Regions from separate parts of the Piscinibacter sp. PDB5-1 genome, predicted to be linked through region 2. Evidence: predicted binding sites of a transcription regulator. Region 2 holds the regulator's gene; the other holds the start of a gene.
What was found. The regulator FNR, encoded in region 2, switches genes on or off when oxygen is low (the NO sensors DNR and NnrR bind a similar motif). The targets are predictions, from matches to a motif close to TTGATNNNNATCAA.
Positions count from the first base shown of each region.

Region 1: a site for FNR is predicted at 9,223-9,236, ahead of clpB (ATP-dependent chaperone ClpB). Genes of this name have one in related genera too.

Region 1 covers NZ_JBWVZL010000003.1:406,472-422,026, reverse strand. Annotated here, with positions in the region: gene AC1KAT_RS14880 (PhoH family protein) at 1-955, opposite strand, end outside; gene AC1KAT_RS14875 (peroxiredoxin) at 1,155-1,631, opposite strand; gene AC1KAT_RS14870 (Mth938-like domain-containing protein) at 1,738-2,130, opposite strand; gene AC1KAT_RS14865 (pyridoxal phosphate-dependent aminotransferase) at 2,279-3,505, shown strand; gene AC1KAT_RS14860 (homoserine dehydrogenase) at 3,542-4,858, shown strand; gene thrC (threonine synthase) at 4,860-6,278, shown strand; gene mobB (molybdopterin-guanine dinucleotide biosynthesis protein B) at 6,275-6,823, shown strand; gene AC1KAT_RS14845 (molybdopterin molybdotransferase MoeA) at 6,817-8,028, shown strand; gene moaD (molybdopterin converting factor subunit 1) at 8,028-8,279, shown strand; gene moaE (molybdopterin synthase catalytic subunit MoaE) at 8,310-8,789, shown strand; gene crcB (fluoride efflux transporter CrcB) at 8,814-9,200, shown strand; gene clpB (ATP-dependent chaperone ClpB) at 9,311-11,899, shown strand; gene AC1KAT_RS14820 (alpha/beta hydrolase family protein) at 12,116-13,219, shown strand; gene nadB (L-aspartate oxidase) at 13,296-14,969, shown strand; gene AC1KAT_RS14810 (sigma-54-dependent transcriptional regulator) at 15,150-15,555, opposite strand, start outside.
Region 2 covers NZ_JBWVZL010000003.1:54,401-69,955, reverse strand. Annotated here, with positions in the region: gene AC1KAT_RS13215 (MBL fold metallo-hydrolase RNA specificity domain-containing protein) at 1-1,414, opposite strand, end outside; gene AC1KAT_RS13210 (sulfite exporter TauE/SafE family protein) at 1,470-2,144, opposite strand; gene hemN (oxygen-independent coproporphyrinogen III oxidase) at 2,153-3,562, opposite strand; gene fnr (fumarate/nitrate reduction transcriptional regulator Fnr) at 3,661-4,443, shown strand; gene AC1KAT_RS13195 (cation diffusion facilitator family transporter) at 4,447-5,403, opposite strand; gene AC1KAT_RS13190 (hypothetical protein) at 5,414-5,899, opposite strand; gene AC1KAT_RS13185 (B12-binding domain-containing radical SAM protein) at 5,917-7,836, opposite strand; gene AC1KAT_RS13180 (DEAD/DEAH box helicase) at 7,931-9,199, shown strand; gene AC1KAT_RS13175 (hypothetical protein) at 9,204-9,668, shown strand; gene AC1KAT_RS13170 (DUF2189 domain-containing protein) at 9,765-10,580, shown strand; gene AC1KAT_RS13165 (esterase/lipase family protein) at 10,816-11,445, shown strand; gene AC1KAT_RS13160 (helix-turn-helix transcriptional regulator) at 11,528-12,280, opposite strand; gene AC1KAT_RS13155 (hypothetical protein) at 12,627-12,863, opposite strand; gene AC1KAT_RS13150 (FixH family protein) at 12,902-13,234, opposite strand; gene ccoG (cytochrome c oxidase accessory protein CcoG) at 13,257-14,720, opposite strand; gene ccoP (cytochrome-c oxidase, cbb3-type subunit III) at 14,752-15,555, opposite strand, start outside.

The DNA of each region.
Region 1 (15,555 bases), 350 kb from region 2:
TGCGCAGCACGGCCGTCTTGCCGGTGATTTCGGTCACCTTGGCGTACAGCGGCGCGGCGCCCGGCGCTTCGAGGTAGACGAACTGGTTGATCAGCAGCTGCGGCACCATCGGCCCGCTGATGCGGTAGTAGGTCAGGCCGCCCTGGTTCCAGCTCTCCATTGTCTTGCCGTGCTCTTCCCAGAAGTCGGAAGGCAGGGTTTGCACGCCGGTGTAGAGCAGGTCGCCGTCGTCCAGCGTCTTGTCGTTGAAATAGTCTTCAGCGGCCAAGCCCAGCGCGCGGGCCTTGATGCGCATGTTGATGTCTTTCGACACCAGCACGACCTCGCGCTGCGGCTGCTGCTCGCGCAGCGCCTGCACCACGCCCAGGATCTGGTTGTCGGCCTTGCCTTGCGGCAGGCCGGCCGGCAGGTTGACGTTCAGCAGCGTGGTCTGGAAGAACAGCCGCCCACCCGCCTCGCGGTGGCCGGTGCTGTCGAGCGCCAGGCCGGCGGCCATGTCGCCACCGTTCTGCGTGAGGCTGGCGGCCAGCGCGTCGAGGTCGCGGCTCACCTGGCGTGCGTTACGGGCGACTTCGGACATGCCCTTCTTGTGATCGTCCAGCTCTTCGAGCGTGATCATCGGCAGGTACACGTCGTGTTCGTCGAAGCGGAACACGCTGGTCGGGTCGTGCATCAGCACGTTGGTGTCGAGCACGAAGAGCTTGGCGGGGCCGGTGCTCTTGGGCCTGCGCGGCTTGGGCTCGGGCGCGGCGCGCTTGGCGCTCACCGGGGCCGGCGGCGGCAGCACGGGGGCGGCTTCGCGCGGGGGCTCCAGGTAGTCGAGCACGGCCGGCGACGCCGGCTCGGCTGTTGAATGTTTCTGGTGACGTTTGCCCGGTTTGGGCGCGGCCTGCGATTCAAAGTCGGCGGGGGTCAGGAGGGTGGCTCGTTTGGCAGGCGGCTTGGGCAGTGGCATAGGGCTTTATGTGGGCTGAGGATGAGTCGAATGCAGCAAACAAGAAAGCAAGTCAGCAGGCAATTTCCGGGCCGTGAAAACAAAAAAGCCGCACAGACGACTGTGCGGCTTTTGGCAGGTTTCGCAGGATTCGGGCATCACATGCATGAATCCATTATGCACACACGTTTTGGCGTGCGGCGATGACACCTGTCGCGTGTCAGGCGGCCTTTTTCAGCGCTTTCACTTCTTTCAGCACTTCATCGACGTGGCCCGCAACCTTCAGGCCGCGCCATTCGCCGCGAAGAATGCCTTCGCCGTCGATCAAGAAGGTGCTGCGCTCGATGCCCTTGACCTTCTTGCCGTACATGATCTTGTTCTTGACGACACCGAACATGTGGCAGAGCTTTTCTTCGGTGTCGGCGATCAGTTCGAAGGGCAGTTCGAGGTTCTGCTTGAACTTGTCGTGCGACGCCATGTTGTCGCGCGAGACGCCGAACACGACGGCACCGGCCTTCAAGAAATCCTTGTGCTTGTCGCGGAACTGCATCGCTTCGGTGGTGCAGCCGGGGGTGTTGTCCTTGGGGTAGAAGTACAGAACAACGATCTGCCCAGCGAAGGCCGCCGGCGTGAACTTCACGCCACCGGTTGCGAGCGCTTCAAATTCCGGAAGGGGTTTATTGAGGGCTGGCGTCATGAAGGATCGAGAGGAGTTGCGCCCTGGCGGCGTAGCCGGCAATTATAAAGCAGCGGCCCAATTCGCTTGATGATGATCGAGCGCTGAAGGGCTTGTCTGCGCGAACTCAAGGCGTCGCCGCCTGCGCCGGCGAAAGCAGCAGCGCGGCGATCACCGAACGGCCCTCGCCGGCGAGGATGTTGTAGGTGCGGCAGGCGGCAGCCGTGTCCATGGTTTCGATGCCGATGCGCCGCTCGATCAGGGGGCGTATCAGCGCGCCGGATGGAAAGCGCAAGCGCTGGCCGCTGCCGAAGATGACGAGTTCGGGGCCGCGTTCGGCCAGTTGGGCAAAGTGCTCGGCGGTGAGCTGTTCGAACTGCTCGGTGCCCCAGTCACCGACCTCGCCCTTCCAGGGTACGAGGATGCTGCGCTGGTGGGCGATGCCGTTGACCGACACCGTGGTCGGCGTCACCGATGAAATGGCGTTGATGCCCTCGAAGCGGTCGGCGTGGAGTTTCAAGGCGGAAGGGGGCTGGAAAAGCGGATGGATGGGCCGGCCGGGCGGCGCGCGTATGGTTAAATTCTAGGCTTTGCGCAGAATCGCCCGACGGTTCATTTCCATGCGCAGCCTGCGGCCACGCAGGGCCAGATTTCCCTCGGAGACTCCGTTGAAACCCATCGCCAAGTCCAGCAAGCTTGCCAACGTCGCCTACGACATCCGTGGCCCCGTGCTGGACAAGGCCCGGCAGATGGAGGAAGAGGGCCAGAAGATCATCAAGCTGAACATCGGCAACGTGGCCGCGTTCGGGCTGGAACCGCCCGACGAGATCGTGCAGGACATGATCCGCAACCTGCCGCACGCGGCGGGCTACACCGACAGCAAGGGCCTGTTCGCGCCGCGCAAGGCGGTGGTGCACTACACGCAAGAAAAGAACATCCGCGGCGTGACCGTCGATGACGTGTACCTCGGCAATGGGGCGTCCGAGCTGATCGCGATGAGCATGAACGCGCTGCTCGACAACGGCGATGAGATCCTCATCCCGGCGCCCGACTACCCGCTGCACACCGCGGTCGTCGGCCTGTCGGGCGGGACGCCGGTGCACTACATCTGCGACGAGCAATCCGACTGGATGCCCGACATCGAGGACATCAAGAAGAAGATCACGCCCCGCACGAAGGGCATCGTGGTCATCAACCCGAACAACCCGACCGGCGCGCTGTACCCCGAGAGCCTGCTGCTGCAGATCGTCGAGATCGCGCGCCAGCACCAGTTGATCGTCTTCGCCGACGAGATCTACGACAAGACGCTGTACGACGGCAACGTGCACACGAGCATCGCTTCGCTCGCTGACGACGTGCTGTTCGTCACGTTCAACGGCCTGAGCAAGAACTACCGATCGTGCGGCTACCGCGCCGGCTGGATGGTGGTCTCAGGCGAGAAGAAGCACGCGAAGGACTACATCGAAGGCCTGAACATGCTGGCCTCGATGCGCCTGTGCGCCAACACGCCGGGGCAACTCGCCATCCAGACGGCGCTCGGCGGCTACCAGAGCATCAAAGACCTGGTCGCGCCGACCGGCCGGCTGTGCAAGCAGCGCGACCTCGCGCACAAGCTGCTGACCGAGATCCCGGGCGTCACCTGCGTCAAGCCGAAGGCGGCGCTGTACATGTTCCCGCGCCTCGACCCCAAGCTGTACCCCATCGCCGACGACCAGCAATTCGCCTACGAGCTGCTGGCCGAAGAGAAGGTGCTGATCGTGCAGGGCACCGGCTTCAACTGGACCCACCCGGACCATTTCCGCCTGGTGTTCCTGCCCAACTCCGACGACCTGAGCGAGGCCATCGGGCGCATTGCGCGCTTCCTCGACCAGTACCGCCGTCGCCATTCCAGCTGAGCCCCGACTCGGCGTCACTGAGCTTCTGTTCCAGATATGAAACCCATCCAAGTCGGCCTGCTCGGCATCGGCACCGTCGGTCGCGGCACCTTCGAAGTGCTGCAACGCAACCAGGAAGAGATTCGCCGGCGCGCGGGCCGCGGCATTCAGATCACGATGGTGGCCGACCTCGACACGGCGCGCGCCAAGGCGGTGGTGGGCGACGCCGCCGAGGTCGTGGCCGATGCGCGCCAGGTCATCGCCAACCCGGCCATCGACATCGTGGTCGAGTTGATCGGCGGCTACGGCATCGCCAAGCAATTGGTGATGGAAGCCATCGCCGCCGGCAAGCATGTGGTCACCGCCAACAAGGCGCTGCTGGCCGTGCACGGCACCGAAATCTTCGCGGCGGCGCACGCCAAGGGCGTGATCGTGGCCTTCGAGGCGGCGGTGGCAGGCGGCATTCCGATCATCAAGGCGCTGCGCGAAGGCCTGACCGCCAACCGCATCGAGTGGATCGCCGGGATCATCAACGGCACCACGAACTTCATCTTGTCCGAGATGCGCGACAAGGGGCTGGACTTCGGCGTCGTGCTGAAAGAGGCCCAGCGCCTGGGCTATGCCGAGGCCGACCCCACCTTCGACATCGAAGGCATCGACGCCGGCCACAAGGTCACGCTGATGAGCGCCATCGCCTTCGGTGTGCCGGTGCAGTTCGACAAGGCCTACGTCGAGGGCATCACCAAGCTGCAAGCGGCCGACATCACTTACGCCGAGCAACTGGGCTACCGCATCAAGCTGCTGGGCATCACCAAGCGGCGCGACGACGTCGGCGGCATCGAGCTGCGCGTGCACCCGACGCTGGTGCCGACCAAGCGCCTGATCGCCAACGTCGAAGGCGCGATGAACGCCGTCGTCGTGCACGGCGACGCGGTGGGCACGACGCTGTACTACGGCAAGGGCGCGGGCTCGGAGCCCACCGCCTCGGCCGTGGTCGCCGACCTGGTGGACATCACCCGCCTGCACACCGCCGACCCCGACCACCGCGTGCCGCACCTGGCCTTCCAGCCGGGCGAACTGGCCAACACGCCGATCCTCGGCCAAGAGCAGGTCGTGACCTCGTTCTACCTGCGCCTGCGCGTGGCCGACCAGACCGGCGTGCTGGCGCGCATCACCGGCATCCTGGCCGAGCGCAACATCTCGATCGACGCGCTGCTGCAGCGCGAGTCGGCCGAAGGCGAAGCGCAGACGGACGTGATCATCCTGACGCACGACACGGTCGAAGGCGACATGAACCAGGCCATCGCGCAGATGCAGGCACTGCCGACCGTGCTGGCGCCGATCGTGCGCATCCGCAAAGAAGAGCTGAGCTGACATGAAGTACATCAGCACCCGCGCCTCGGCGAACGGCGAGCGCGAACAGCGCGGCTTTTCCGAGATCCTGCTCGAAGGCCTGGCGCCGGACGGCGGGCTGTACCTGCCCACGCACTACCCCATCGTCGGTCGCGCAACGCTCGCCCAATGGCGCGGCCTGCCGTACCACGAGCTGGCGTTCGAGATCCTGTCGCTGTACATCGACGACATCCCGGCGGCCGACCTGCGCGAGCTCACGGCGCGCACGTACACCGAGCAGGTCTTCGGCACGAAAGAGATCGTGCCGCTGAAGACGCTGCAGCCCGGCCTGCACCTCGAAGCCCTGTCGAACGGCCCGACGCTGGCGTTCAAGGACATGGCGATGCAGTTGCTCGGCAACCTGTTCGAGTACGAACTGGCACGTCGCGGCGAGACGCTCAACATCCTGGGTGCGACCTCGGGCGACACGGGCAGCGCGGCCGAATACGCGATGCGGGGCAAGAAGGGCGTTAACGTCTTCATGCTGTCGCCGCGTGGCCGCATGAGCCCCTTCCAGCAGGCGCAGATGTTCAGCCTGCAAGACCCGAACATCCACAACATCGCCGTCGAAGGCGTGTTCGACGACTGCCAGGACATCGTCAAGGCCGTCTCGAACGACCTCGACTTCAAGCGCAAATACAAGATCGGCACGGTCAACTCGATCAACTGGGCGCGTTTGCTGGCCCAGGTTGTCTACTACTTCGCGGGCTACTTCCAGGCGACCGAATCGAACGACGAGCGCGTGAGCTTCGCCGTGCCCTCGGGCAACTTCGGCAACATTTGCGCCGGCCATGTGGCGCGCATGATGGGCTTGCCGATCAAGCGCCTGGTGCTGGCCACCAACGAGAACCGCGTGCTGGACGAGTTCTTCCGCACCGGCACCTACCGTGTGCGCAGCAGCGCCGAGACGTACGAAACGTCGAGCCCGTCGATGGACATCTCGAAGGCCTCGAACTTCGAGCGCTTCGTGTTCGACCTGCTCGGCCGCGACGGCGACCGCACGCGCGAGCTCTTCAAGACGCAGGTCGAGCAGCAGGGCTTCTTCCGCCTCGACGGGGCCGAGTTCGACCGCATCGGCAACTACGGCTTCCTCTCAGGCTGCAGCTCGCACGCCGACCGGCTGGCGACCATCCGCGACACCTTCGAGCGCCATGGCGTGATGATCGACACCCACACGGCCGACGGCCTGAAGGTGGCGCGCGAGTACATCGAGCCCAACGTGCCGATGATCGTGCTCGAAACCGCGCTGCCGGTGAAGTTTGCCGACACCATCCGGGAGGCCCTGGGCCGCGAGCCCGAGCGGCCCGCCGCGCTCGAAGGCATCGAGGCCTTGCCCAAGCGCTTCGAGGTGATGGCGGCGGATGCGGCGAAAGTGAAGGACTTCATCGCGGCACACGCCTGACGGGTTCGACCGCACCCATGAACGTCATCGGCTTCAGCGGCTTCTCGGGCTCGGGCAAGACCACGCTGATCGAGCAGCTCATCGTGCGCTTTCGCCGCGCTGGGGTGCGGGTGTCGGTGGTCAAGCATGCGCACCACGCCTTCGACATCGACAAAGAGGGCAAAGACTCGTGGCGGCACCGCAAGGCGGGGGCCTTCGAGGTGGTGATCGCCTCCGACCACCGCTTCGCCAAGATGCGCGACTACGAATGGCCCAAGCAGCACTCGGTGCACGAGTTGCTGGCCGAACTGAGCGACTGCGACTGGGCCTTCGTCGAAGGTTTCAAGCACGCCGACATCCCGAAGATCGCCGTCTGGCATGGCGATTCGCAGCAGCCCTCCACCCACGCTGGCGACCCGCTGGTGATCGCGCTGGCGACTGACGCCCCCGATCGCCTGCCCGAAGCGGCCCACGTGCCCGTGCTCGACCTCAACAACGTCGATGCCGTGGCCGGGTTTCTGCTTGCCAACGCGGCGCGCTGTCACTACACCCGTCCCTCATGCTGACCCTCGACGACGCGCTTTCGCGCCTGCTTTCGGCCGTGCATCCGCTCACGGCGCACGAAGAGGTCTCGACCTTCGACGCGCTGCACCGCGTGCTGGCCGCCGACGTGCGCTCGCTGGTCGATGTGCCCCCGCTCGACAACAGCGCGATGGACGGCTACGCGATGCGTTGCGCCGACGTGCCGGCCGCAGGCACCGAACTCGCCATCAGCCAGCGCGTGCCCGCTGGCGCCATGCCCCAGCCGCTGCAGGCCGGCACGGCCGCACGCATCTTCACCGGCGCGCCGGTGCCCGAAGGGGCCGATGCCGTCGTGATGCAGGAGAACTGCGAGGCGCTCGATGGCGAGCGTGTGCGCATCAACACCGTGCCGCAGCCCGCGCAGGCGATTCGCCGGCGCGGCGAAGACGTGGTGCGCGACAGCGTGGTGCTGGCCGCCGGCACGCGGCTGTCGCCGCAAGCACTGGGCTTGGCGGCTTCGGTCGGCGCGGCGCACCTGAACGTGGTGCGCCGGCCGAGGGTCGCGCTGTTTTCGACCGGCGACGAACTCGTGATGCCCGGTGAGCCGCTGCGCCCCGGGGCGATCTACAACTCCAACCGCTTCACGCTGCGGGCGCTGCTGCAGGCCATGGGCTGCCTGTGCACCGACCTCGGCATCGTGCCGGACCGGCTCGACGCCACGCGCGAGGCCTTGCGCCGCGCGGCCGAGGGGCACGACCTCATCGTCACCAGCGGTGGCGTGTCGGTCGGCGAAGAAGACCACCTCAAGCCCGCCGTCGAGGCCGAAGGCCGGCTCGACCTGTGGCAGATGGCCATCAAGCCCGGCAAGCCGCTGGCCTTTGGCGACGTCAAGCGCGTCGATGGGGCGCCCACCTGGTTCATCGGCCTGCCGGGCAACCCGGTGTCGAGCTTCGTCACCTTTCTGCTCGCCGTGCGGCCGGTGCTGATGCGCCTGCAAGGCATGGACGCCGCGCTGCCCCCTGGCACTCCGATGCGGGCCGATTTCGACTGGCCGCGAGCCGACAAGCGCCGCGAGTTCTTGCGCGTGAAGCGCAACGCCGATGGCGGGATCGACCTGTTCAAGAACCAGGGCTCGGGCGTGCTCACCTCGGCCGTGTGGGGCGACGGCCTGGTGGACAACCCCGCCGGCCAGACCATCGCGCGCGGCGACCTCGTGCGCTTCATCTCATTCAACGAGTGGTTCGCGTGATGAAGGTGCAGGTTCGCTATTTCGCCTCTTTGCGCGAGGCGCTGGGCAGCGGCGAGGCGGTCGAGGTCGCCGAGGGCGGCACGCTGGCCGCGCTGCGTGAACAGCTCATCGCACGCGGTGGCGCGCATGCCCAGGCGCTGGCACGTGGCCGGGCCGTGCGCACCGCGCTCAACCAGACCCTGTGCGACGAGGCCACGCCGCTGCAAGACGGCGCCGAGGTGGCGTTCTTTCCGCCGGTGACGGGCGGCTGATCCTTCCGGGCCGCTGCCACAATCGACCGCATGCCCGCGCCCCGCGTCACTGTCCAGACCGAAGACTTCGACCTCTCGACCGAGGTGTCGGCCCTGCGTGCGGCCGACCCGGGCGTCGGTGCCGTGGTCAGCTTCGTGGGCACCGTGCGCGACCGCAACGACGGCCAGGGTGTCAGCACGATGGAACTCGAGCACTACCCGGGCATGACCGAGAAGGCCATCGAGGGCATGGTCGATGCGGCAATGCAGCGCTTCGACATCCGCGCCGCGCGGGTCATCCACCGCGTGGGGGCGCTGCAGCCGCTGGACCAGATCGTGTTCGTGGCGGTGACGTCCGCCCACCGGGGCCAGGCCTTCCAGGCCTGCGAGTTCTTGATGGACTACCTGAAGACCCAGGCTCCGTTCTGGAAGAAAGAGCACACGCCCGAAGGCGCCCGCTGGGTCGATGCGCGCAGCACCGACGACGACGCGCTGGCCCGCTGGGGCATCGCCAGCCAGAACGCCGGCTGAGCGCCTGTTCACACGCACTGCCGCATGAGCTTCCCCTGGACCCAGGCCCTGGCTGTTGCCTCAGGGGCTGCCGTCGGTGCCTTGCTGCGCTGGGGCGCGGGGCTTTGGCTCAACACCCCGGGCAGCAGCCTGCCGCTGGGCACCTTGCTGGTCAACTGCGTGGGCGGGTTGCTGATCGGGGCGCTGATGGTGCACTTCATGCGCGAGCCCAACGAGTGGTGGCGGCTCTTGCTGGTCACCGGCTTTCTGGGTGGCCTGACCACCTTCTCGGCCTTCTCGGCCGAATCGCTCGCGCTGCTGCACCGCGGCCTGTGGCTGCAGGCGCTAGGGCACACGCTGGCCCACGTGCTGGGCGCGCTGGGCGGCGCGGCCCTGGGCTTCCGCCTGGCGCGGTGGGTCTGGCCGGTCTGACGGGTCGGCCTCTCGGGCCGGCTTGACCGAGATCAGACCGGGCCGCCATGCTCTGCCTTGAAATCGTCGTGCACGCCCCCTAATCCAGAGCCATCGGAGGACACCACCCCATGCGACTCGACAAACTCACCACCAAGTTCCAGGAAGCCCTGGCCGACGCCCACAGCCTGGCTGTCACCCGCGACAACCCCTACATCGAGCCCGCCCACGTGCTGAGCGCGATGCTGTCGCAGGCCGATGGCCCCAAGGCGCTGCTGCAGCGCGCGGGCGTCAACACCGGTGCGCTCGCGGCCGCGGTCGAGGCTGAGCTGAAGAAGCTGCCGCAGGTGCAGGGCGGCGAGCAGGCGCAGGCCAGCCGCGACCTGGGCACGCTGCTGCAGCATGCCGAGAAAGAGGCCACCAAGCGCGGCGACCAGTTCATCGCGAGCGAGATGTTCTTGCTCGCACTGGCCGACAGCAAGACCAACCTCGGCCCGGTGGTCAAAGAACACGGGCTCACGCGCAAGTCGCTCGAAGCTGCCATCGACGCCGTGCGCGGTGGCCAGAAGATGGACAGCGCCGACGCCGAAGGCCAGCGCGAGGCGCTGAAGAAGTACACGCTCGACCTGACCGAGCGCGCCCGCCAGGGCAAGCTCGACCCGGTGATCGGCCGCGACGACGAGATCCGCCGCGCCATCCAGGTGCTGCAACGCCGCAGCAAGAACAACCCGGTGTTGATCGGCGAGCCCGGCGTGGGCAAGACGGCCATCGTCGAAGGCCTGGCGCAGCGCATCGTCTCGGGCGAGGTGCCCGAGTCGCTGAAAGAAAAGCGCGTGCTGGTGCTCGACATGGCCGGCCTGCTCGCGGGTGCCAAGTACCGGGGCGAGTTCGAAGAACGCCTGAAGAGCGTGCTCAAGGAAGTGGCGCACGACGAGGGCCGCATCATTCTCTTCATCGACGAGTTGCACACGATGGTGGGCGCGGGCAAGGCCGAAGGCGCCATCGATGCCGGCAACATGCTCAAGCCGGCGCTGGCGCGCGGCGAGCTGCACTGCATCGGCGCGACCACGCTCGACGAGTACCGCAAGTACATCGAGAAAGACGCCGCGCTCGAACGGCGCTTCCAGAAGGTGCTGGTCGATGAGCCGACCGTCGAAGCGACGATCGCCATCCTGCGTGGCCTGCAAGAGAAGTACGAGGTGCACCACGGCGTCGAGATCACCGACCCGGCCATCGTGGCCGCGGCCGAGCTGAGCAACCGCTACATCACCGACCGCTTCCTGCCCGACAAGGCCATCGACCTGATCGACGAGGCCGCGGCCAAGATCAAGATCGAGATCGACTCCAAGCCCGAGGCGATGGACAAGCTCGACCGCCGGCTCATCCAGCTCAAGATCGAGCGCGAAGCCGTGCGCAAAGAGAAAGACGAAGCCTCGCAAAAGCGCATGGGCCTGCTCGAAGAAGAGATCGCCAAGCTGGGCCGCGAGTACACCGACCTCGAAGAAATCTGGAAGGCCGAGAAGGCCACCGCCCAGGGCTCGGCCCATGTGAAGGAAGAGATCGACCGCATCCGCTTCCAGATCGAAGAGCTCAAGCGCAAGGGTGATTTCAACAAGGTCGCCGAGCTGCAATACGGCAAGCTGCCCGAGTTGGAGAAGCGCCTCAAGGAAGCACAGGCCAAGGAGTCGGCCAAGGGGCAGGGCGGGGTGCCGCAGCTGCTGCGCACGATGGTCGGCGCAGAAGAGATCGCCGAGGTGGTGTCGCGGGCGACGGGCATCCCGGTGTCCAAGCTCATGCAGGGCGAGCGCGACAAGCTCTTGCAGATGGAAGGCAAGCTGCACGAGCGCGTGGTGGGGCAAGACGAGGCCATCACCGCGGTGGCCGACGCCATCCGCCGCTCGCGTGCGGGCCTCTCTGACCCGAACCGGCCGCTGGGCTCCTTCCTCTTCCTTGGCCCCACGGGCGTCGGCAAGACCGAGCTGTGCAAGGCGCTGGCGACCTTCTTGTTCGACAGTGCCGACCACATGATCCGCATCGACATGAGCGAGTTCATGGAGAAGCACTCGGTCAGCCGCCTGATCGGTGCGCCCCCGGGCTATGTGGGCTACGACGAAGGCGGCTACCTGACCGAAGCCGTGCGTCGCAAGCCGTACAGCGTGCTGCTGCTCGACGAGGTCGAGAAGGCGCACCCGGATGTCTTCAACGTGCTCTTGCAGGTGCTCGACGATGGGCGCCTGACCGACGGCCAGGGCCGCACCGTCGATTTCAAGAACACCGTGATCGTGATGACCAGCAACCTGGGCTCGCACCTCATCATGCAGATGGCGGGGCAGGACAGCGAGTTGATCCGCGAGGCGGTGTGGGGCGAGGTGAAACAGCACTTCCGCCCGGAGTTCTTGAACCGCATCGACGAGACGGTGGTGTTCCACGCGCTCGACATGCAGCACATCGAGGCCATCGCGAAGATCCAGCTCAAGGGCCTGGAGCAACGCCTCGAGAAGATGGAGATGAAGCTCGACGTGTCGCCCGCCGCGCTGGTCGAGCTGGCCAAGGTCGGCTTCGACCCGGTGTTCGGGGCGCGGCCACTCAAGCGGGCCATCCAGAGCCGCATCGAGAACCCGGTGGCCAAGCTGATCCTCGAAGGCAAGTTCGGGCCGAAGGATGTGATTCCGGTGGTGGTGCAGGACGGCGAGTTCGTCTTCCACCGCGTGGTGCACTGAGCCGCAGGCCCCGCCCGGGGCCTTCAACGACAGGGGGCGCATGTGGCGACGCATGCGCCCCGATTCTTTTGTCGGCCCCGGCACGCATTTCGTCGTGCGGTGCTGCCGTTCGTCGCAGGCCGCGTGTGCGGCGTGGGTGTGTTGGGCATGCTGGCGCCTTCGGATCGGACATGGCCGACATGACCGAATCAACAACACCTGCAAGGGAGTGACTTCATGACGACGATGGCGAACGCAGGCCCGCTCAAGACGGGCCCAGGCAAGGCGACGACGGGGCGCGTGTGGCGCGTGTGGGGGCAGGTGGCCGTGCTGGCTGCCGCGAGTGCCGGCGCGCAGGCCCAGGTGGGCCTTGCCGACCTGAAGTTCGGCGAGCTGCCGGTGACCATGGTCTACCCGACGGCCGAAGTGGGCAAGGCCGAGACGCGGGGCCCCTTCGAGCTGCGCGTGGCCGTCGATGCCGCCCCCCGGCCCGAGGCGCGGCGGCTGGTGGTGATGTCGCATGGCACCGGCGGCAGCCCCTTGGCCGACCACTTGCTCGCCAGCATGCTGGCACGGGCCGGCTTCGTGGTGGCCCAGCCCCTGCACCGCGGCGATAACTTCAACGACACCTCGCGCGCCGGCCCCGAAGCGTGGAAGACTCGCCCAGCCGAGGTGATGCAGGTCGTCGAGGGCCTGGCCCAGCACCCGCGCTGGGGGGCGCAACTGCGGTTCGACCGCTTCGGCGTGCATGGCATGTCGGCCGGTGGCATGACGGTGCTCACGCTCGCAGGCGGCGAGTGGCGCACGCTGAACCTGGTGCGCCATTGCCTCGACAACACCGACGCCGATGCCGGCGTCTGCTTCCAGGGCCTCACCACGTCCGAGGCCCAGGCCGCGCGCCGCGCGAGCTACGAACGCGCGCGGGACGTGCCCGTGGCGTACCTGCCCGGCGAGTTGACGGCCGTGCAGCGCGTGACGCGCGACCCGCGCCTCGCTTCGGTCACCGTGGCTGTGCCACTGGTGGCCGCGCTCAGCGCCGAGAGTCTGGCGACCATCCAGGTGCCCGTGGGGGTGGTGCCGGCCGGGCGCGACGGCATGCTGCTGCCGCGTTTCCATGCCGAGGCCCTGCTGGCCACCTGCAAGGCCTGCACGCGGCTGGCCGACGTGCCCAGCGCCGGCCACATGGACATGCTCTCGCCCTGGCCGGCCTCGGTGGCCCAGGCCGTCGGCGCGCGCCAGGCGCGCGGCGGTTACCCCAAGCCCGGCTTCGACCACGCCCAGCTCGTGGCCGCCTTCGAGCGCATCGTGGCCTTCCACAAAGAGCGCCTGCCGAATCCGTGACCGAAAGCCGGGGCAGGGGGGGCCGGCTCCTAGAATCGGTCGCTTCTTCGTCGATGCCGTCGTGCACGGTCGATCCATGTCCGCCACTGCCCCCGCCTCCCTCCCCGTGGTCATCGTCGGTGCCGGCCTTGCGGGCCTCACCGTGGCCCTGCACCTGGCGGCCGAGCGGCCCGTCGTCGTGCTGGCCAAGCGGGGCCTGAACGAAGCCGCGACTGCCTGGGCGCAGGGCGGCATCGTCGGCGTGCTGGGCACCGACGACAGCATCGAATCGCACGTGCGCGACACGCAAGACGCTGGCGCAGGCCTGGTGGACGAGCACGCCGCACGCTTCATCGCCGAGCGCAGCGCCGAGGCCATCGAATGGCTGGTCGAGCGCGGCGTGCCGTTCTCACCCGACCCGCAAGGCCCGCTCGGCCTGCACCTCACGCGCGAAGGCGGCCATGCGGTGCGACGCATCGCGCATGCGGCCGACGCCACCGGCAAGGCCATCCACGAGGTGCTGCTCGACGAGGTGGCGCGCCACCCGAACATCCGCCTGCTCGAACGCTGGATGGCGGTGGACCTCATCACCTCGCGCCACCTCAAGCGCGACGAGCAGCCGCGCTGCTACGGCGTCTACGCGCTCGACATCGAGAACCAGCGCGTCGAAACCTTGGCGGCCTCGGCCGTGGTGCTGGCCACCGGCGGGGCCGGCAAGGTGTACCGCTACACCACCAACCCCGAAACATCGACCGGCGACGGCATCGCGATGGCCTGGCGTGCGGGCTGCCGCGTGGGCAACATGGAGTTCATCCAGTTCCACCCGACCTGCCTGTACCACCCGCAGGAACGCAGCTTCCTGATCACCGAAGCGCTGCGAGGCGAGGGCGGTCGGCTCATCCTGCCGCCGGGCGGCCCGGGCGTGCCGGCCGGCAAGCGCTTCATGACCGACCACGACGAGCGCGGCGAACTTGCCCCGCGCGACATCGTGGCCCGCGCCATCGACTTCGAGATGAAGAAGCACGGCGTGGACTACGTTCTGCTCGACGCCACGCACCTGGGCGAAGCCTTCCTCAAAGAACACTTCCCGACCATCTACGCGCGTTGCCTGACGCTGGGCATTGACATCTCAAAGCAGCCCATCCCGGTCGTGCCGGCAGCGCACTACACCTGTGGCGGCGTCGTGACCGACCTGAACGGCCGCAGCGACCTGCCCGGGCTCTTCGCCGTTGGCGAGACCACCTACACCGGCCTGCACGGCGCCAACCGGCTGGCCAGCAACTCGCTGCTCGAATGCGTGGTGCTGGGCAAGACCTGCGCGCAAGACATCCTGACGCGTGACGCGGGTGACGCGCCCGTCGTGCCGGCCTGGGACGAAAGCCAGGTCGAGAACGCCGACGAGCAGGTCGTCATCTCGCACAACTGGGACGAGCTGCGCCTGCTGATGTGGAACTACGTGGGCATCGTGCGCACGACCAAGCGGCTGGAGCGCGCGTTGCACCGCATCGCGCTCTTGCGCAGCGAGATCGACGACTACTACGCCAACTTCCGCGTCACGCGCGACCTGCTGGAGCTGCGCAACCTGGTCGATTGCGCCGACCTCATCGTGCGCTCGGCGCTGATGCGGCAAGAGAGCCGCGGGCTGCACTACAGCCGCGACTTTCCGCAGACCTTGCCGGTGAGCTTCCCGACCATCCTGATGCGGCCGACCGGGCGCACGCGTCGGCAGCCGCAGCCCCTGGGGGCGGGGCCGACGGGGCTGTGGCGTTGACGGGGTCTGGGCTTCGGCCCGCGAGGGCAGCCCGGCCGCGTTGAGCCCGGCTTTCGTCCCGGCGCCGTCATGGGGGGCGAACGAAGGCCATTCCGCCTGTCACCCGTCCGCTCGCACCGGGGTATAGACGTCTTCGCTCTGTGGCTGCCAGAAGCGGGAGTTCGACGCGGCGCGTCCTTGCTAGCGCGCCTCGTCGTGCGCCGACTCGTCCTGCACCGGCACGGTCGAGTACTCCTTGAGCCGGTTGTAGAGCGTCTTCAGGCTCACCCCCAGCGTCGCGGCGGTTTTCTCTTTGTGGCGGCCGAAGTATTCGAGCGTGGCCAGCGTCACCTGACGTTCGATCTCCGACAGCGGCGTGCCCACGCGAATGGTCAGCACCGGTGCGCCGGTCATCGCGGGCAGCGGGGTCTCTTGCGTCGGCAGGCATTCGTCGACGATGACCGTGTCAGACGCCATCACGTAGGCGCGGTGCACGATGTTGCGCAGTTCGCGCACGTTGCCCGGCCAGCGGTAGGCCTGCAGGCGGGCCAGGGCCTCGGGGGCGAAGCGCTTGACCTGGCCTTCGCGGCGCGAGATCTCGCTCAGG
Region 2 (15,555 bases):
TGCGCTGGCGCAGCGCGTCGGATGCCGCCGGTTCGCCATGCGTGACGAACACCCCGCGCGGGGCCTGCGGCGCGGTGCGCAGCCAGTCCATGATCTCGCTCGAATCGGCATGCGCCGACGCGCTTTGCACGTTGACGACCTCGGCGCGCACGGCCACGTCTTGCCCGTGGATGCGCACCGTGCGTGCGCCCTCGGCCAGCGACGCGCCGCGTGTGCCCGGCGCCTGAAAGCCGGCCAGCACGATGGCGTTGCGGTGGTCGCCGGCGAAGGCCTTCAGGTGGTGCAGCACGCGCCCGCCGGTGGCCATGCCGCTGGCCGACACGATGACCATGGGCCCGCGCCGGCCGCTCAGGTGCTTCGACTCTTCCACGTCTTTGACGAAATGCACCGCCTCGTACATGGCGTCGCACTCGGCCGCGCTGAGGCGGTGTTCGCTGCGGTGGCGCCGGTACACGCCGGTGGCTTGCACGGCCATCGGGCTATCGAGGTACAGCGGCAGATTCGGGATGTCGCCGCGCTCGCGCAGGCGCGCCAGGTGGTGCAGCAGCATCTGCGCGCGGCCCACCGCGAAGGCCGGCACCACGACCACGCCACCACGCCCGGCCACGCGGCGAATCACCTCGCCCAGCTCGGCCTCGGTGTCGGTGGGCAGGTGCTCGCGGTCGCCGTAGGTCGATTCGCTGACCACCCAGTCGCTTGCGGCCAGCGGGTGCGGCGCGCGCATCACCAGGTCGTCGGGGCGGCCGATGTCACCGCTGAAGGTGATGCTGCAGCCGGCGTGTTCGAGTCGCACGCTGGCGGCACCGAGGATGTGCCCTTGCGGCTGCAACACCGCCTGCACGCCCGGTGCGGGCTCGAAGGGCTGGCCGTAGTCCACCACCTCCAGGTGGTCGAGCGCCTTGCGCGCGTCTTGTTCGGTGTACAGCGCCTCGGCCGGGTGGTGCTTGCTGAAGCCCTTGCGGTTGGCGTAGGCCGCGTCTTCTTCTTGGATGCGGCCCGAGTCGGGCAGCAGGATCTCGCACAGCGCCCGCGTGCCGGCCGAGCACCACACGCGGCCCTTGAAACCGTCGCGCACCAGGCGCGGCAGGTAGCCGCTGTGGTCGAGGTGGGCGTGGGTCAGCACGACGGCATCGAGCCGGTGCGGCTCGATGGGCGGCGGCTCCCAGTTGCGCACGCGCAGCGTCTTGTAGCCCTGGAAGAGCCCCGCATCGACCAGCACCCGGGCGCCGCTCGCGTCGAGCAGCGACTTCGAGCCCGTCACCGTGCCGGCGGCGCCGAGGAAGGTGAGGTGAAAACGCGGGGCAGTGTTCGCGTGCGCGGCGTGCGTGCGCGGCTGGGGGGTCTCGGTGCGGCGATGGGGCATGGTGGCGACGATGGTGCCCGAGGCGCGGGCCAGGCCATTGATTCTCGTCAAGCCGCGGCCCGACATGGCCACGGGTCAAACCCGCGGCGGGCGCGCCCTCACCGGTTCAACAGAACACGCGCTGGTACTCGTGCCACAGGCCGTGGCCCAGCGCCCAGGCCGAGGCACCGGCCACCGCCAGCCCGGCGAGGCGCACGCCCCACTGGCCCGAAGCCGCGCTGCGGTGGCGTTGCAGCCGCTGCCAGAGCATCGGCCCCAGTTGCAGGCTCACCGCCGAGCCGAGCGCGAAGGCTGCCATCACGAAGGCGCCCTGCCAGGCTTGCGGGCTCAGCGACGCGACCATCAACGCCGAATACAGCAGGCCGCAAGGCAGCAGCGCCCACAGCGCGCCGGCGGCGAGCGGCAGCCGGTCGGGGTCGATGTGCAAGGTGCGGATGCGGATCACCTGCCACGCGCGGTGCGCGGCGCGGTCGAGCCAGGCCGGCTGGCGGCCGAGCCACAAGAGGCTCAGCCCCAGCACGACCAGCGCCACATGCAGCATGGCCCAGAAGGGCTTGAGCACGGTCAGGTGCGAGGCGCCCCAGGCCAGCACACCCGCCGACGATGCCACCAGCGCGCCGGCCAGCGCATAGCCTGCGATGCGCCCGGCCTGAAAGCGCAGCAGGCGCTTCTTGGTGCAGCCGATGCCGCCGGTGGCTGCGCCGCACATGGCCACGCAATGCGGCCCACCGGCAAAGCCCATCAGCAAGGCGGTGGCGACGAGGCCGAGCCACAGGTCCATGGGGGCGTTCAGATGATGCGAGAGAAGCGCGCGCGGTCGCGTTCGGCCTGCAGGTGCTTGTCGAACACCATCGCCACCGCGCGCACGAAGTACCAGCCGGTCGGCGTGACGCGCAGGCCGTCGTCTTCGATGCTCACGAGGCCTTGCTCGGCCAGCGGGCGCAGGCGGTCCATCTCGGCGGCGAAGTAGCGGCGAAAGTCCACCAGGTGCGCCGACTCGATCGACTCGAACACGAGGTGACCCTGGCACATGAGGGCCATGATGACCGCGCGGCGGATCAGGTCGTCGCGGTCGAGCGCCAGCCCGCGCACGATGGGAAAGCGCCGGTGGCGCAGCGCGTCGTAGTACTCGGGCAGCGTCTTGGCGTTCTGGCTGTAGGTCGCGCCCACCCGGCCGATGGCCGACACACCCAGCGCCACGAGGTCGCAGTCGGGCTGCGTGCTGTAGCCCTGGAAGTTGCGGTGCAGCCGCCCTTGCCGCTTGGCCACGGCGAGCGCGTCGTCGTGCAGCGCGAAGTGGTCCATGCCGATGTAGTCGTAGCCCCGCGTGCCGAACACGTCGATGGCCGCAGCCAGCATTGCCACCTTGTCGGGGGGCGGCGGCAGCTCGGCCGGCGTGATGCGCCGCTGTGGCTTGAAGCGCTCGGGCAGGTGCGCGTAGGCATAGAGCGCGATGCGGTCGGGCCGCAAGTCGCTCACCTGCTGCAGCGTGCGCGCGAACGACTCGCGGGTCTGGCGCGGCAGGCCGTAGATCAGATCGACGTTGATGGAGTCGAAGCCGATGCGCCGCGCGGCGGACATCAGCGCCTCGACCTGCTCGCGTGGCTGCACGCGGTGCACGGCCTGTTGCACGGCGGGGTCGAAATCTTGCACGCCCAGGCTGATGCGGTTGAAGCCCAGGGCGGCGAGCTTTTCCAGGCGCTCGGGCGTCACGGTGCGCGGGTCCACCTCGATCGAGTATTCACCGCCCGGCACGAGCTTGAAGACGGCCTGGATGCTGCGCATCAACTGCTCCAGCTCGGCGTCGCTCAGGAAGGTCGGCGTGCCGCCCCCGAAATGCAGCTGCGCCACCGGCGTTCCGTGACCCAGCACGGCGGCGTGCAGATTCAGTTCGACCTGGAGTGCTTCCAGGTATTCGGTCGCGCGCTCGTGGTGCTTGGTGATGACCTTGTTGCACGCGCAGTAGTAGCAGACCGACTCGCAAAACGGAATGTGCACGTACAGCGACAGCGGCGGCCGCGCCCCGCCCGTTGCCCCGATGCCGGCCGCCCGGCGCGCCAGCGCGTCGCGGTAGTGGGCGTCGGTGAAGGCCTCGACGAAGCGGTCGGCCGTCGGGTAGGACGTGTAACGCGGGCCTGGCACGTCGAAGCGCTGCAGGGTCTCGCACGAGATGGGGGCGGGGGCAACCACGGGTGTCATGGCGTCACTGTGGCGCCCCCCTCGGCCTGTGGCCTTGATCTGGCTCAAGGGCGTGTGACGGCCGCCGCGCAGAATGAAACCGTTACTTGAGGCCCCTCATGCTGCACGACCCTGCCGACGCCCCCACCATCGCCATCCAGCCCGCAGACGCCCCGCTCTGCGCCACCCGGCGCGAAGCCCTGAAGGTGGCCTGCTCCAGCTGCAACCTGCGCGAACTGTGCCTGCCGCTGGGCTTGACGCAGGTGGACGCCGAACGGCTCGACACGCTGGTCGCCAACCGCCGCACCGTCAAGCGCGGCAGCGCCCTCTTCCACGCCGGCGAAGCCTTCGAGGCGCTGTACGCCGTGCGCACCGGCTTCTTCAAGACCTGCGTGTCGAACGAAGAAGGCCAGAGCCAGGTCACCGGCTTCCAGATGGCCGGCGAGCTGATGGGGCTCGACGCCATCAGCCACGACCGCCACACCTGCGACGCCATCGCGCTCGAAGACTCGCAGGTTTGCGTGATCCCGTACGGGCAACTCGAAACGCTGTCGCGCGAGTTCACCGAGTTGCAGCACGCCTTCCACAAGATCATGAGCCGCGAGATCGTGCGCGACCACGGCGTGATGCTGCTGCTGGGCAGCATGCGGGCCGAAGAGCGGCTCGCCGCCTTTCTGCTCAACCTGACGCAGCGGCTGCACGCGCGCGGCTTCTCGCACACCGCGCTCGTCTTGCGCATGACGCGGCAAGAGATCGGTAGCTACCTCGGGCTCAAGCTCGAAACGGTGAGCCGCACGTTCTCGAAGTTCCAGGAAGACGGCCTGCTCGAAGTGCGCCACCGCCACGTGCGCGTGCTCAACGAAGACGGGCTGCGCACGCTGGTGAACGGCGGCAGCGCCTGAGCTTCAGTCTCTCAGCGCGACCGGCGCCTCGTGGTCGGCGTCGGGCCGGCGCCACGGGTCCACATGCGTCATGAGGTTGAGCACGCGGTGGCGCTGCATCACGCGGCGGCGGGCTTCCACGGCAATGTCGTGACCGGCCTCGACACTGAGCGCGGCATCGACCGCGAGGTGCGCATCGACCAGCAGCATGTCGCCCATCTTGCGCGTGCGCACGTCGTGCACGTTGCGCACCCCGGGGGTTTCGACCAGGGTCTGGCGGATGGCCTGCACCTCGTCGTCGTCGGCCGAGCGGTCCATCAGGTCGTCGAGCGCCGCCCAGCCGAACTGCCAGCCCATGCGCAGCACCATCGCGCCGACGATGAAGGCCGCGATCGGGTCGAGGATGGGGTAGCCCAGCAGGTTGCCGCCGATGCCCAGCGCCACCACCAGCGACGAGGCCGCGTCTGAACGCGAGTGCCAGGCGTTGGCCATCAGCATGCTCGACTTGACGCGCCGGGCGACGCGCATCAGGTAGCGGTACAGGCCTTCTTTCGACACCAGGGCCAAGAGCGCCACCCACAGCGCGGCCGGGTGCACGGCCGACACCGAGGCCGGCGCCACGAGCTTGTCGTAGGCCGACATCAGCATGCCCGCACCCACGCCGAGCAGCAGCAGGCCCAGCACCAGCGAGGCGGCCGTCTCGAAGCGCTGGTGGCCGTAGGGGTGCTCGGCGTCGGCGTCCTTGCGGCCGTGGTGGCTGGCGAAGAGCACCACGAAGTCCGAGGCCAGGTCCGACAGCGAATGAATGCCGTCGGCCACCAGCGCCTGCGACTTCGCCATCACGCCGACGACGATCTGCACCACGGTGAGCACCACGTTGACCGCGACGCTGACCCAGGTGCTGCGCGACGCGGCCCGCGCCCGCGCGTCGAGGCTCAGCGCTTCGTCTTCGGGGTCGTCGAGCGGAACGGGGGTACGCATGGGCCCGGACTCACACCTTGCCGAAGCCGCCTTCGACCCACGCGGCGGCGCGGTCGGCACTCAGCTTGAAATCGGCCCTCACGCGCTGCTGGGCCACGCGCTCGCCGAAGGCGTCGTGCGCCGCCAGCACGGCATGCGGGTCGTCGTCGTCGGGCACGATGTCGAGCGTGACGCGAAAGCGTGCCTCACCGGCATCGACCTGCAGCTCTTTGTGCAGCCGCGCATGCAACTGCTGCTCGTGGCGCCGGATCACCTCGGCCGCCGTCTTCACCAGCGTGTTGAACGCGGCCGTGTCGAGCGGCTTGGGGTTCTTCTTGTCGCGGCCCATGGTCCAGGGGCCGACCAGCGCCGGCTCGGCCTGGCCGTCGAGCAGCATCTCGACCGCCCAGCCATCGTCTTCTTCGTTCTTGACGACGCGGGCCGTCCAGCCGTTGTCGCGCCAGAGGCGGTCTTGCTTGATGGTGTCGTCGTCGGCGAGGGGTGTGGTGTCGGTCATGGCATGTGAAAGGGTGATCAGCCGGCCGTGGCGAGCGCCCGCGCGATGCGGTGGCGCGGCACGGTGGTCTTGGGCACGCGAGCGTTGAACCACGCGCGCACGTCTTCGTCGAGGCCGATGCCGTGCATGTAGTTGTAGATGGCCTTCTTCAACGCCACGCCCAGCGCGTCGTGATCGACGCCGGTCGGGTCGATGAAAGCCACGTCGTTCTTGGCGAAGGGCGAAGGCGGCAGCGGCACGAGCCGGATGCCGTACTCGTCGGGGTTCTGGCCGACCGGCGAGTGCACGGTGCAGGCGAACCGGTGAAAGAAGCCCGATTGAATGCAGCCGGCCTCGAAGAGCTGGCGCACGTGTTCGAGCGCGTCCACGGTGTCTTGCACCGTCTGGGTCGGAAAGCCGTACATCAGGTACGCATGCACGAGGATGCCGGCGTCGGCGAAGGCCTTGGTCACGCGCGCCACCTGCTCGACCGACACGCCCTTCTTCATTAGCTTGAGCAAGCGGTCTGACGCGACTTCTAGCCCGCCCGAGATGGCGATGCAGCCGCTGTCGGCCATTTGCTGGCAAAGCTCGGGGGTGAAGCTCTTCTCGAAGCGCACGTTGCCCCACCACGAGATCGAGGTCTGCCGGCGCTGCAGCTCGGCCGACAGCGCCTTCAGCGACTTCGGGGGCGCCGCTTCATCGACGAAGTGGAAGCCGGTCTGCCCGGTCTCGCGCACGATGGCCTCGATGCGATCGACCAGGGTCTCGGCGCTCGCCGCGTCGTAGCGCGAGATGTAGTCGAGGCTGACGTCGCAGAAGCTGCACTTCTTCCAGTAGCAGCCGTGGGCCACGGTGAGCTTGTTCCAGCGCCCGTCGGACCACAGCCGGTGCATGGGGTTGAGCATGTCCAGCAGCGAGAGGTACTTGTCCAGCGGCAGGCCGTCCCAGGTGGGCGTGCCCACGTCGCTGAAGGGCACGTCGGCCTCGCCGATGTCGATGTAGCGCACGGCGCCGTCATCACTGCGGACAAAGCTGCGCGACAGCCGCTGCTGCGAGCGCTTGCCGCGAAAGTGTTCGATCAGGCTCAGCACCGGGCGCTCGCCCGAGTCGAGCGTCACCGCGTCGAAGTGGTCGAAGACGCGCGGCTCGGCCAGCTCGCGCAGCTCGGTGTTGACGAAGCCGCCGCCGAGCACGGTCTTGATGTGCGGGTGCTGCGCCTTGATGGCCTGCGCGATGCGAAAGGCGCCGTACACCGCGCCCGGAAAGGGCACCGACACCAGCACCACGTCGGGCCGGTGGCGTTCGATGGCGGCCAGCGTCAGGCGCTGCAGCGTGCGGTCCACCAGGTTGAGCGGCGCGGCCAGTGCGTCGGCCAGCGGGTCGAAGCTCGGCTGGCTCATCGCCAGCGACTCGGCGTAGCGCACGAACTCGAAGCGCGGGTCCACCACCTCGCGCACGATGTCGGCCAGGTCGTTCAGGTACAGCGTGGCCAGATGCCGGGCGCGGTCTTGCAGGCCCAGCGCGCCGAAGGCCCAGGCCAGCGGGTCGCCGCCCTCGGGCTCGTCCGGGTCCACGTACACGTCGAGCGATGCGAAGCGCGGGCCCTCGGGCAGAAAGAAGCGGGTGTTGATGCGGTGCGCCAGCGTCGAGTCGCGGCCCTGCAAGAAGGCGATGGTCGGCGGCAGTGTGGCGGCGTAGCGGTCGAACAGCTCGTCGAAGGCGCGCGCGGCGACGCTGCGCTTGGCGGGCGGCGTCTCAAGGACCAGCGCCCGCACCTCGCGCAGCCCGGCGGGCGACAGCAGTTCGAGCACCAGCGCGAGGGCCAGGTCTTCCTGCACCGCGTGCAGCCCGCGCGAGCGCAGAAAGCCGGTGAGGTAGGCGGTCGAGGGGTACGGCGTGTTGAGCTGCGTCATCGGCGGGATGACGGACAGCACGCAGGCAGAGGTGTCAGGCATGGGCACAGGGGTGCGAATGCGCGATTTTGCCCGGCGCGTCCGGGGACGACCGATAAACTTCGCGCCCCACCTGCCCTGCCCCTGCGGCGCGCCCATGCCCTTCGAGTCCCTCGGCCTTTCGCCCGCGCTGGCCCGCGCCGCCCTCGACCGGGGTTATGTCGCGCCCACGCCGATCCAGTCGGCCGCCATTCCACCGGCGCTCGCGGGGCACGACGTGGTCGGCCACGCGCAGACCGGCTCGGGCAAGACCGCCGCCTTCGCCCTGCCGCTGCTGCAGCACCTGCAGCAGACCGGCAGCGCGCGGGCGCTGACCGCCTCGCGCAACCTGCCCCGGCGCACGCGTGGCCTGGTGCTGGTGCCCACGCGCGAGCTGGCTGCGCAGGTGGGCGAGGCCATCACCGCGCTGGCGCGGCCGCTGAACCCGCCGGTGAAGGTGGCCACGGTGTTCGGCGGGGTCTCGATCAACCCGCAGATGATGGCCTTGCGCGGCGGCGCCGACGTGGTGGTGGCCACCCCGGGCCGCCTGCTCGACCTGGTCGAGCACAACGCGCTGCGGCTCGACACGCTCGCCACCCTGGTGCTCGACGAAGCCGACCGCCTGCTCGACGCCGGCTTCGCCGACGAGCTGACCCGCGTGATGGCGCTGCTGCCCACGCGCCGGCAGAGCCTGCTGTTTTCGGCCACTTTCTCGCCCGCGGTCGATGCGCTGGTGCAGGCGCTGCTGCACGCGCCGGTGCGGGTCGAGGGGCCGTCGGTGACCGGCGCCGGCGCACAGCCCGACATCGAACAGCACGTGGTCGAGGTCGATGCCGGTCGGCGCACCCAGTTGCTGCACCACCTGATGCAAACCGGCCGCTGGACGCAGGTGCTCGTCTTCGTGGCCACGCAATACGCCACCGAGCACGTCGCCGGCAAGCTGGCCAAGCTGGGCGTCGCGGCCGAGGCCTTTCATGGCGACCAGAGCCAGGGCAAGCGCACGCAGGTGCTGAACGACTTCAAGCACGGCCGCCTGCGCGTGCTGGTGGCCACCGACATGGCCGCGCGCGGCCTGCACATCGACGGCCTGGCGGTGGTCGTGAATTACGACCTGCCGCGCTCGGCCGACGACTACCGGCACCGCATCGGCCGCACCGGCCGCGCGGGGCAGCCGGGCCTCGCGGTCAGCTTCGTCAGCGCGGCGACCGAGGCGCACTTCCGGCTGATCGAAAAGCGCCAGGGCCAGCGCGTGCCGCGCGAGCGCGTCGAAGGCTTCGAGCCGGTCGAGCAAGCGCCCCCCGGCGCGGCCACCGGCGGCGTCAAGGGCCACCGCAAGAGCAAGAAAGACAAGCTGCGCGAGGCCGCAGCCAGAGGCGAAGGGGCTTGAGCGCATGAACGCACCGCGACAGTCCGCGCGCTACACCGAAGCCTGCCTCCACCCGAACCAGCGCGACGACGGCGTGGACCCGTCGCAGCCGGGCTTCCTGAGCCCCGACGAGTTGGCGGCCTTGAAAGAGTCGGGCCACTTCGACCCCGAGTTCCACAACGAAGACGGGTCGATGAAGGGCTTCTCGCCCGCCGAGCAGGCGGCGCGGCGCGACGAGGTGCTGGCCCTGCTGCACCGGCTGCACCCGGCGCTGCAAGACATCGTCGATGCCGAGCTGCAACGCGGCAACTTCGTTCACGACGCCTCGGCCGACTACCCCGAGCCGGGCTCGGTCTGCGTCACGATGAGCGAACGCTTCACCGACCAGTACGCCAACGCCGAGCGGCGCTTCGTGCTGCTGCAAGACCCGCACTACTGGTGGGCCGAATACAGCACGGTCGCCCAACCGCAGCACCTGCTCATCTGCTGAAGCGCAGCCACCGGCTCGGTGAATGCCCTGATCGGCCCGCGCGCTTTGCGCCAGGTCAAACAAGTTCGACATGCGCCTGGTGAGGATCACGCCGCCATGGACACATCGCCCGACAGCCCCGCGGAAACCCCGCCCACGCCGGCCCCGACCGCCTTCGACATTCCGCTCTACCGGGTGCGGCTGCGCGACATTCCGCGCTGGCTGTCGCTGGGCCTGCGCGACTTCGCCCGCGCGCCGGGCATCGGCCTGTTCTACGGCGCGTGCTTCGTCGGCATGGGCTGGGCGCTCTTGTGGATGTACCGCGCCGCGCCGGCCTACGTGCTGGCGTTGTCGGCCGGCTTTCTGCTGATGGGGCCCTTCGTCTGCATGGGGCTGTACCACGTGAGCCGGCAGCTCGAACGCGGCGAGCAACCCGACTTCGGCGACTCGCTGATGGCCTGGGACACGCGCACCGGCACGCTCGCCATCTTCGGCTTCGCGCTGCTGGTGATCGAGATGCTGTGGGGCCGTGTGGCGCTGGTGATCTTTGCGGTCAGCTTCGAGGGCATGCCCGACTTTCACGGCTCGCTGCTCAAGCTGATCGACCCCGAGAACCTGGGCTTCATCGTCACCTACGTCTCCACCGGCGCGATCTTCGCGGGGCTGATCTTTGCGATCTCGGTGGTGTCGATCCCGATGATCCTCGACCGTCAGGTCGATGCCATCACCGCCGCGCTGGTGAGCCTGCGCCTCGTGCTGCGGCAAACGCCGGTGCTCGCGTGCTGGGGCTTCACCATCGCGGTGCTGATCGGCCTGGCCATGCTGCCCGGCTTTATCGGCCTGCTGGTCGTGGCCCCGGTGATCGGGCACGCCAGCTGGCACGCCTACCGCAGCACGGTGGACGGCGGGTCGAGCCCGGCGCCGGCGGCCTGACCAGCGGCCCCGTTGAGGGCCGCCGACTTACTGGCCTGCTGTCGGGGCGTCAGTGTTTAGCGCAAGCCGCGGGCCTCGGCTTGTGCAAGAGCGCTTCGCAAAACCCGAATCGGGAAATATCCAATGTCAGAATTTTTCAGGTGACCCAAGATGTGTCTGCCGCAGGTGATTCGTGTTGGCCCCGCCAGCGTTTCCACCACAGACGGCAACACCAAACTCACTTGTGGAGACCCCTATGAAAAAGAGACTTGGCCTTCTTTCCGCCCTGGCCCTGGCCGCCACGCTGTCCAGCGGCGCCGCCGTCGCCCAGACCGAACCGATCATCTTCGTGCACGGCTATGGTGGCAGCGGCTCGAACTGGTCCACGATGGTGTCGCGCTTCCGTTCGAGCGGCTACCCGTCGAACAAGCTCTACACGTTCGACTACGCCTCGCTGGCCGTCAGCGACACCGTCTCGGGCGCGCAGCTCGCCAGCTATGCCAGCACCGTGCGTGCCCGCCACGGCGAGAACATCAGCATCGTGGCGCACTCGAATGGCGGCCTGGTGTCGCGCGCCTACCGCGTGTTCAACGGGGGCAGCTCGCAGATGCGCCGCTTCGTCACCCTCGGCACGCCGCACAGCGGCACGACCACGGCTTGGGGTTGCTTCAGCCCGGCCTGCTTCGACATGCGCGCGGGCTCGCTGTTCCTGATCCGTCTGGCGGGCCGGGGTTGCGACCGCTCGCTGTGGTCGGCCACCGACGGCATCATCCTGCCGGCGTCGAGCGCACGTTGCGGCAACAGCACCCAGGTGGCCAGCGTCGGCCACCTCTCGTTGCTGACGGACGGCAGCGTCTACAACAACGTGCGCGCCGCTTTGCGCTGATGGGTGCGTGAGGCCGGCAAACGGGTGCCTGCCGGCCCCCTTCAAAAGGCTGCCCGTGGGCAGCCTTTTTGTCGATGTCGGATCAGTCCGTTGTCCGCGTGCCGGGCAGCGCGAGGTCCAGGCATGACGGCCACGGGATCGGATCGATCGACAGTTCGTCGTTGTTGAAGGCCCTTTGCGGGGTGAAGCCGTACTGCAGCTTCCACAGCTTCGAGAAGTGCGCCAGATCGGCGAAGCCGGCGTTCGCAGCCACCTCGGTGAGGCTGATGCCGCGCTGCAAGTACACAGCCGCAGCCTGCAGCTTGAGCACTTGCTCGTACCTGCGCAAGGTGATGCCGGCCTCTTCGGTGAACAGGTGCACCAACCAGTCGCGCGACAGGTTGACCGCCTCGGCCAGTTGCTCCGTGGTCAGGCCGGGCTGCTCACGCAGCAGCTTCATGACCTCGCGCACGCGCGGGTCCATCGGCTTCATTGCGGGTGCGCGTTCCATGGCCCGATCGACCATGCGCCGGTAAAGCTCGGTGGCCTGCGAGTAGCTGGTCTCACCGGAGCCAAAGGCCGAGAGATCGGCGAAATCCGATTCGAAGTGCTCGCGGGGCCAGGCCTGCACCGAGCGAAACGCACGGGCCAGCGTTCGAAAGCAGCGGTGCGTCGGGTTGATGTCGAGACTGACGACAGTCGACGAGCCCCCCACAAAGCGCTTGTACACCCCGCTGCCCACGCTCGCAGCGCTGGCGCTGAGCATCGGCTTCTTGAGTGTCTTGATGGTGAACGGCTCGCCTTCGAGCACGATGTACAGCGTCACCGAATGGCGCTGCGTGGTCAGGTCTTGCATGTGCCCAACGTACAGATAGCCATCGCGCTGGATGTGCATGCGCCCGCACGCGGGATCGGAGCGCGGGTAGACCGCAGAACCCAAAGGCGAGGAAACCCGGATGTCCATCACTGCCATGTCACCGCAAACCCGTGTCTGCGCCCCTAGAACGTTGGATTCACGATGATTCAGATCATGCGCCTGTCGGGCTTGTACAGGAGTGTTGTGGCGCCTCGGGGAAAGTGCGTAGCCGGGCCCGTCCGAGGGGTCGCCTTGAACGCAGCCGCTGCGCGTCGGGTGCGGCGAGACGCTGCCAGCGGTGCCGGCGGCCGCGGGGCGCGGCGCGCGTTGCTCGTTGGGTGGGGCGTCAGGCCCGCGGCTTGGCGGGCGCCTCGGCCATCCACAGGCTCAGCGCGGCCGACGCGAACGCGGCCGCCCAGAACAGAAAGAACGCCAGCGTGTAGATCGCCGGGCGCGACAGGTCGAGCTGTTCGCCGTTGAAGCCGTGCAGTGCGTCCGGGTCCACGAGGGCGAAGACCAGCATTTCGAGCAGCCCGGCCACCAGGAAAGACGGCCAGGCGATGTTCAGCAGTCGTTGTTTCATGGGCCGTGCGTGCGGTGGTATGGGCGGTGATGTGTGGATCAGCGCGCAGCGCCGGCGGGGGCTTCAGCGGCCGTGGCCTGCACGGGCGTGGCCGCGTGGTTGCGCGCCTGCATGGCCGGGCGCAAGGCCGGGGCCGGCACGGCAGCCGTGTCCGACGCGGCGCGCTCGGCCATCGTCTTGTTGATTTCCAGGCCGCGGCGGTAGTAGTCGTCGGCGATCAGGGGGTCGGGCTGCGAGGCCGCGATCACGAAGGTGGCGATGCCCGCCACCACCACGACCGCCGGCCCCCCCAGCACCAGCCACATCATCGGCTCGCGCCACCACGGGCGGGTGGTGGGCACGGGGACGGCGGGAATGCGGGTGGCGATCATGACGAGTCCTTCAATGTGAGGTTCAGCGCGGCACGAGGAAGGTGGACTTCTCGTGGATGGCGCGGGCCGCGTCGTCGCCGTCGGCCAGGCGTTCGATGCGAAAGCGGATGGGGCTCGACCGGCCGGCCACCTCGGCGGCGGCTTCGGGCGGCAGTTGTACCCGCACCGCCACCCAGCGCGACTCGGCCGGGCCGATCTCGACCGGCGATGTCACGCCCGCCACCACGAGGCCCGGCAGGCCATCGACGCCGACGGCGTAGCGCTGCGTTCGCTCGGTGCTGTTCATGACCTGCAGGCGGTAGACGTTCTCGATGCGGCCTTCGTCGACGATGCGCGCGAGCGAGCCCCGGTCTCGGATCACGTCGACCTTGAACGGGCTGCGCATGGCAATGCTCGTGACGAACGCGACGGTGATGGCCAGCAAGATGGTGCTGTAGATCAGCACGCGCGGCCGCACAGCGCGCTTGAACATCTGCAGGCGACTCCAGCGGCCTTCGATGCCGTTCTGCGTCGAGTAGCGGATGAGGCCGCGCTCGTAGCCCATCTTGTCCATCACGCCGTCGCACACGTCGATGCACGCGGCGCAGCCGATGCACTCGTACTGCAGGCCGTCGCGGATGTCGATGCCGGTCGGGCACACCTGCACGCACAGGGTGCAGTCGATGCAGTCGCCCAGGCCTTTTTCTTTCGGGTTCACCTTCTTCGAGCGCGAACCCCGGGGGTCACCACGCGCCTGGTCGTAGGTGATGATCATCGTGTCGCGGTCGAACATCGCGCTCTGGAAGCGCGCGTACGGGCACATGTATTTGCACACCTGCTCGCGCATGTAGCCGGCGTTGCCATAGGTCGCAAAGCCGTAGAACAGCACCCAGAACCATTCCCAGGGCCCGAAGCCGAGCGTGAACGACTCGGCCCACAGGTGCTGGATGGGCGTGAAGTAGCCGACGAAGGTGAAACCCGTCCACAGGCCGATGCCGATCCACGCAGCCTGCTTGGCCGACTTTCGCCACAACTTGTTGAAGTTCCAGGGGCCTTCGTCGAGGCGCATGCGGGCGATGCGGTCGCCCTCGCTCTTGCGCTCGACCCACATGTAGATCTCGGTGTAGACCGTCTGCGGGCAGGCATAGCCGCACCACAAGCGCCCCGCCACGGCGGTGAAGAGAAACAGGCCGAGCGCGCTCACGACCAAGAGGCCGGTGAGGTAGATGAAGTCCTGCGGGTACAGGACCAGATCGAAGATGTAGAAGCGCCGTGCCGACAGGTCGAACAGCACCGCCTGGCGGCCGTTCCAGGGTAGCCACGGCAGGCCGTAGAACACCAGTTGCGTGAGCCACACCAGCGCCCAGCGCCAGCCGGCGAACCAGCCGCTGACCGAGCGCGCGTAGATCTTCTTCTGGCGCTCGAACAGCGAGACGATCTCGGCGGTGTCTTCGTCGTCCGCCGGCAAGGGGCGAATGGGGATGACGGGGTGCTTGGGGGCGTTCACCAACAGGTCCTGGTTGACGGCGCTCGCGTCCTCACTTCGCCGGGCTTTCGCCCGCGGCCACTGCGCTGGCCGATGTCGGGCTGACTGCGGCCGCCGGCACGGGCACCGCGGCTTGCGTGGCCGGGCTCTGCGACAGGCCCCAGACGTAAGCGGCGAGCACGCGGATCTGCGAAGGCGTCAGCTTGTCGGCGTGGGCCGGCATCTGGTTGTTCTTGCCCTTGTTCACCATCTCGGCGATGGCCTTCTCGCCCCAGCCGTGCAGCCAGACCTTGTCGGTCAGGTTGGGCGCGCCGAGTGCGGTGTTGCCCTGCCCCTTGTTGCCGTGGCAGGCCGCGCAGGCAGCGAACTTCTCGCGGCCCAGGTGCGCCTGGATCGAGTTGCTGGGGCTGCCCGACAGGCTCAGCACGTACTGCGCGACATTGCGCACGTTCTCGCCGCCGCCAATGGCTTCGGCCATGGGCGGCATCACGCCGTTGCGGCCCTTGGCGATGGTCTCGATGATCTGCTCGGGCGCGCCGCCCCAGAGCCAGTCGTTGTCGGTCAGGTTCGGGAAGCCCTTGCTGCCGCGGGCGTCGGACCCATGGCATTGCGCGCAGTTGTTGATGTACAGGCGCTCACCGACGCCGTGCGCGGCCGGGTCGGCGGCCAGTTGCGGCACGCTCAGCGCGTCGAAACGCGCATACAGCGGGGCCAGGTCTTTCTTGGCCTTGGCCACTTCGGCCTCGTAGGCGCCGGCCTGGCTCCAACCGTTCGTGCCCTGGTAGGTGCCCAGGCCCGGGTACAGCACGAGGTAGATGCCCGAGAAGACGATGGTCAGCACGAACAGGCCCATCCA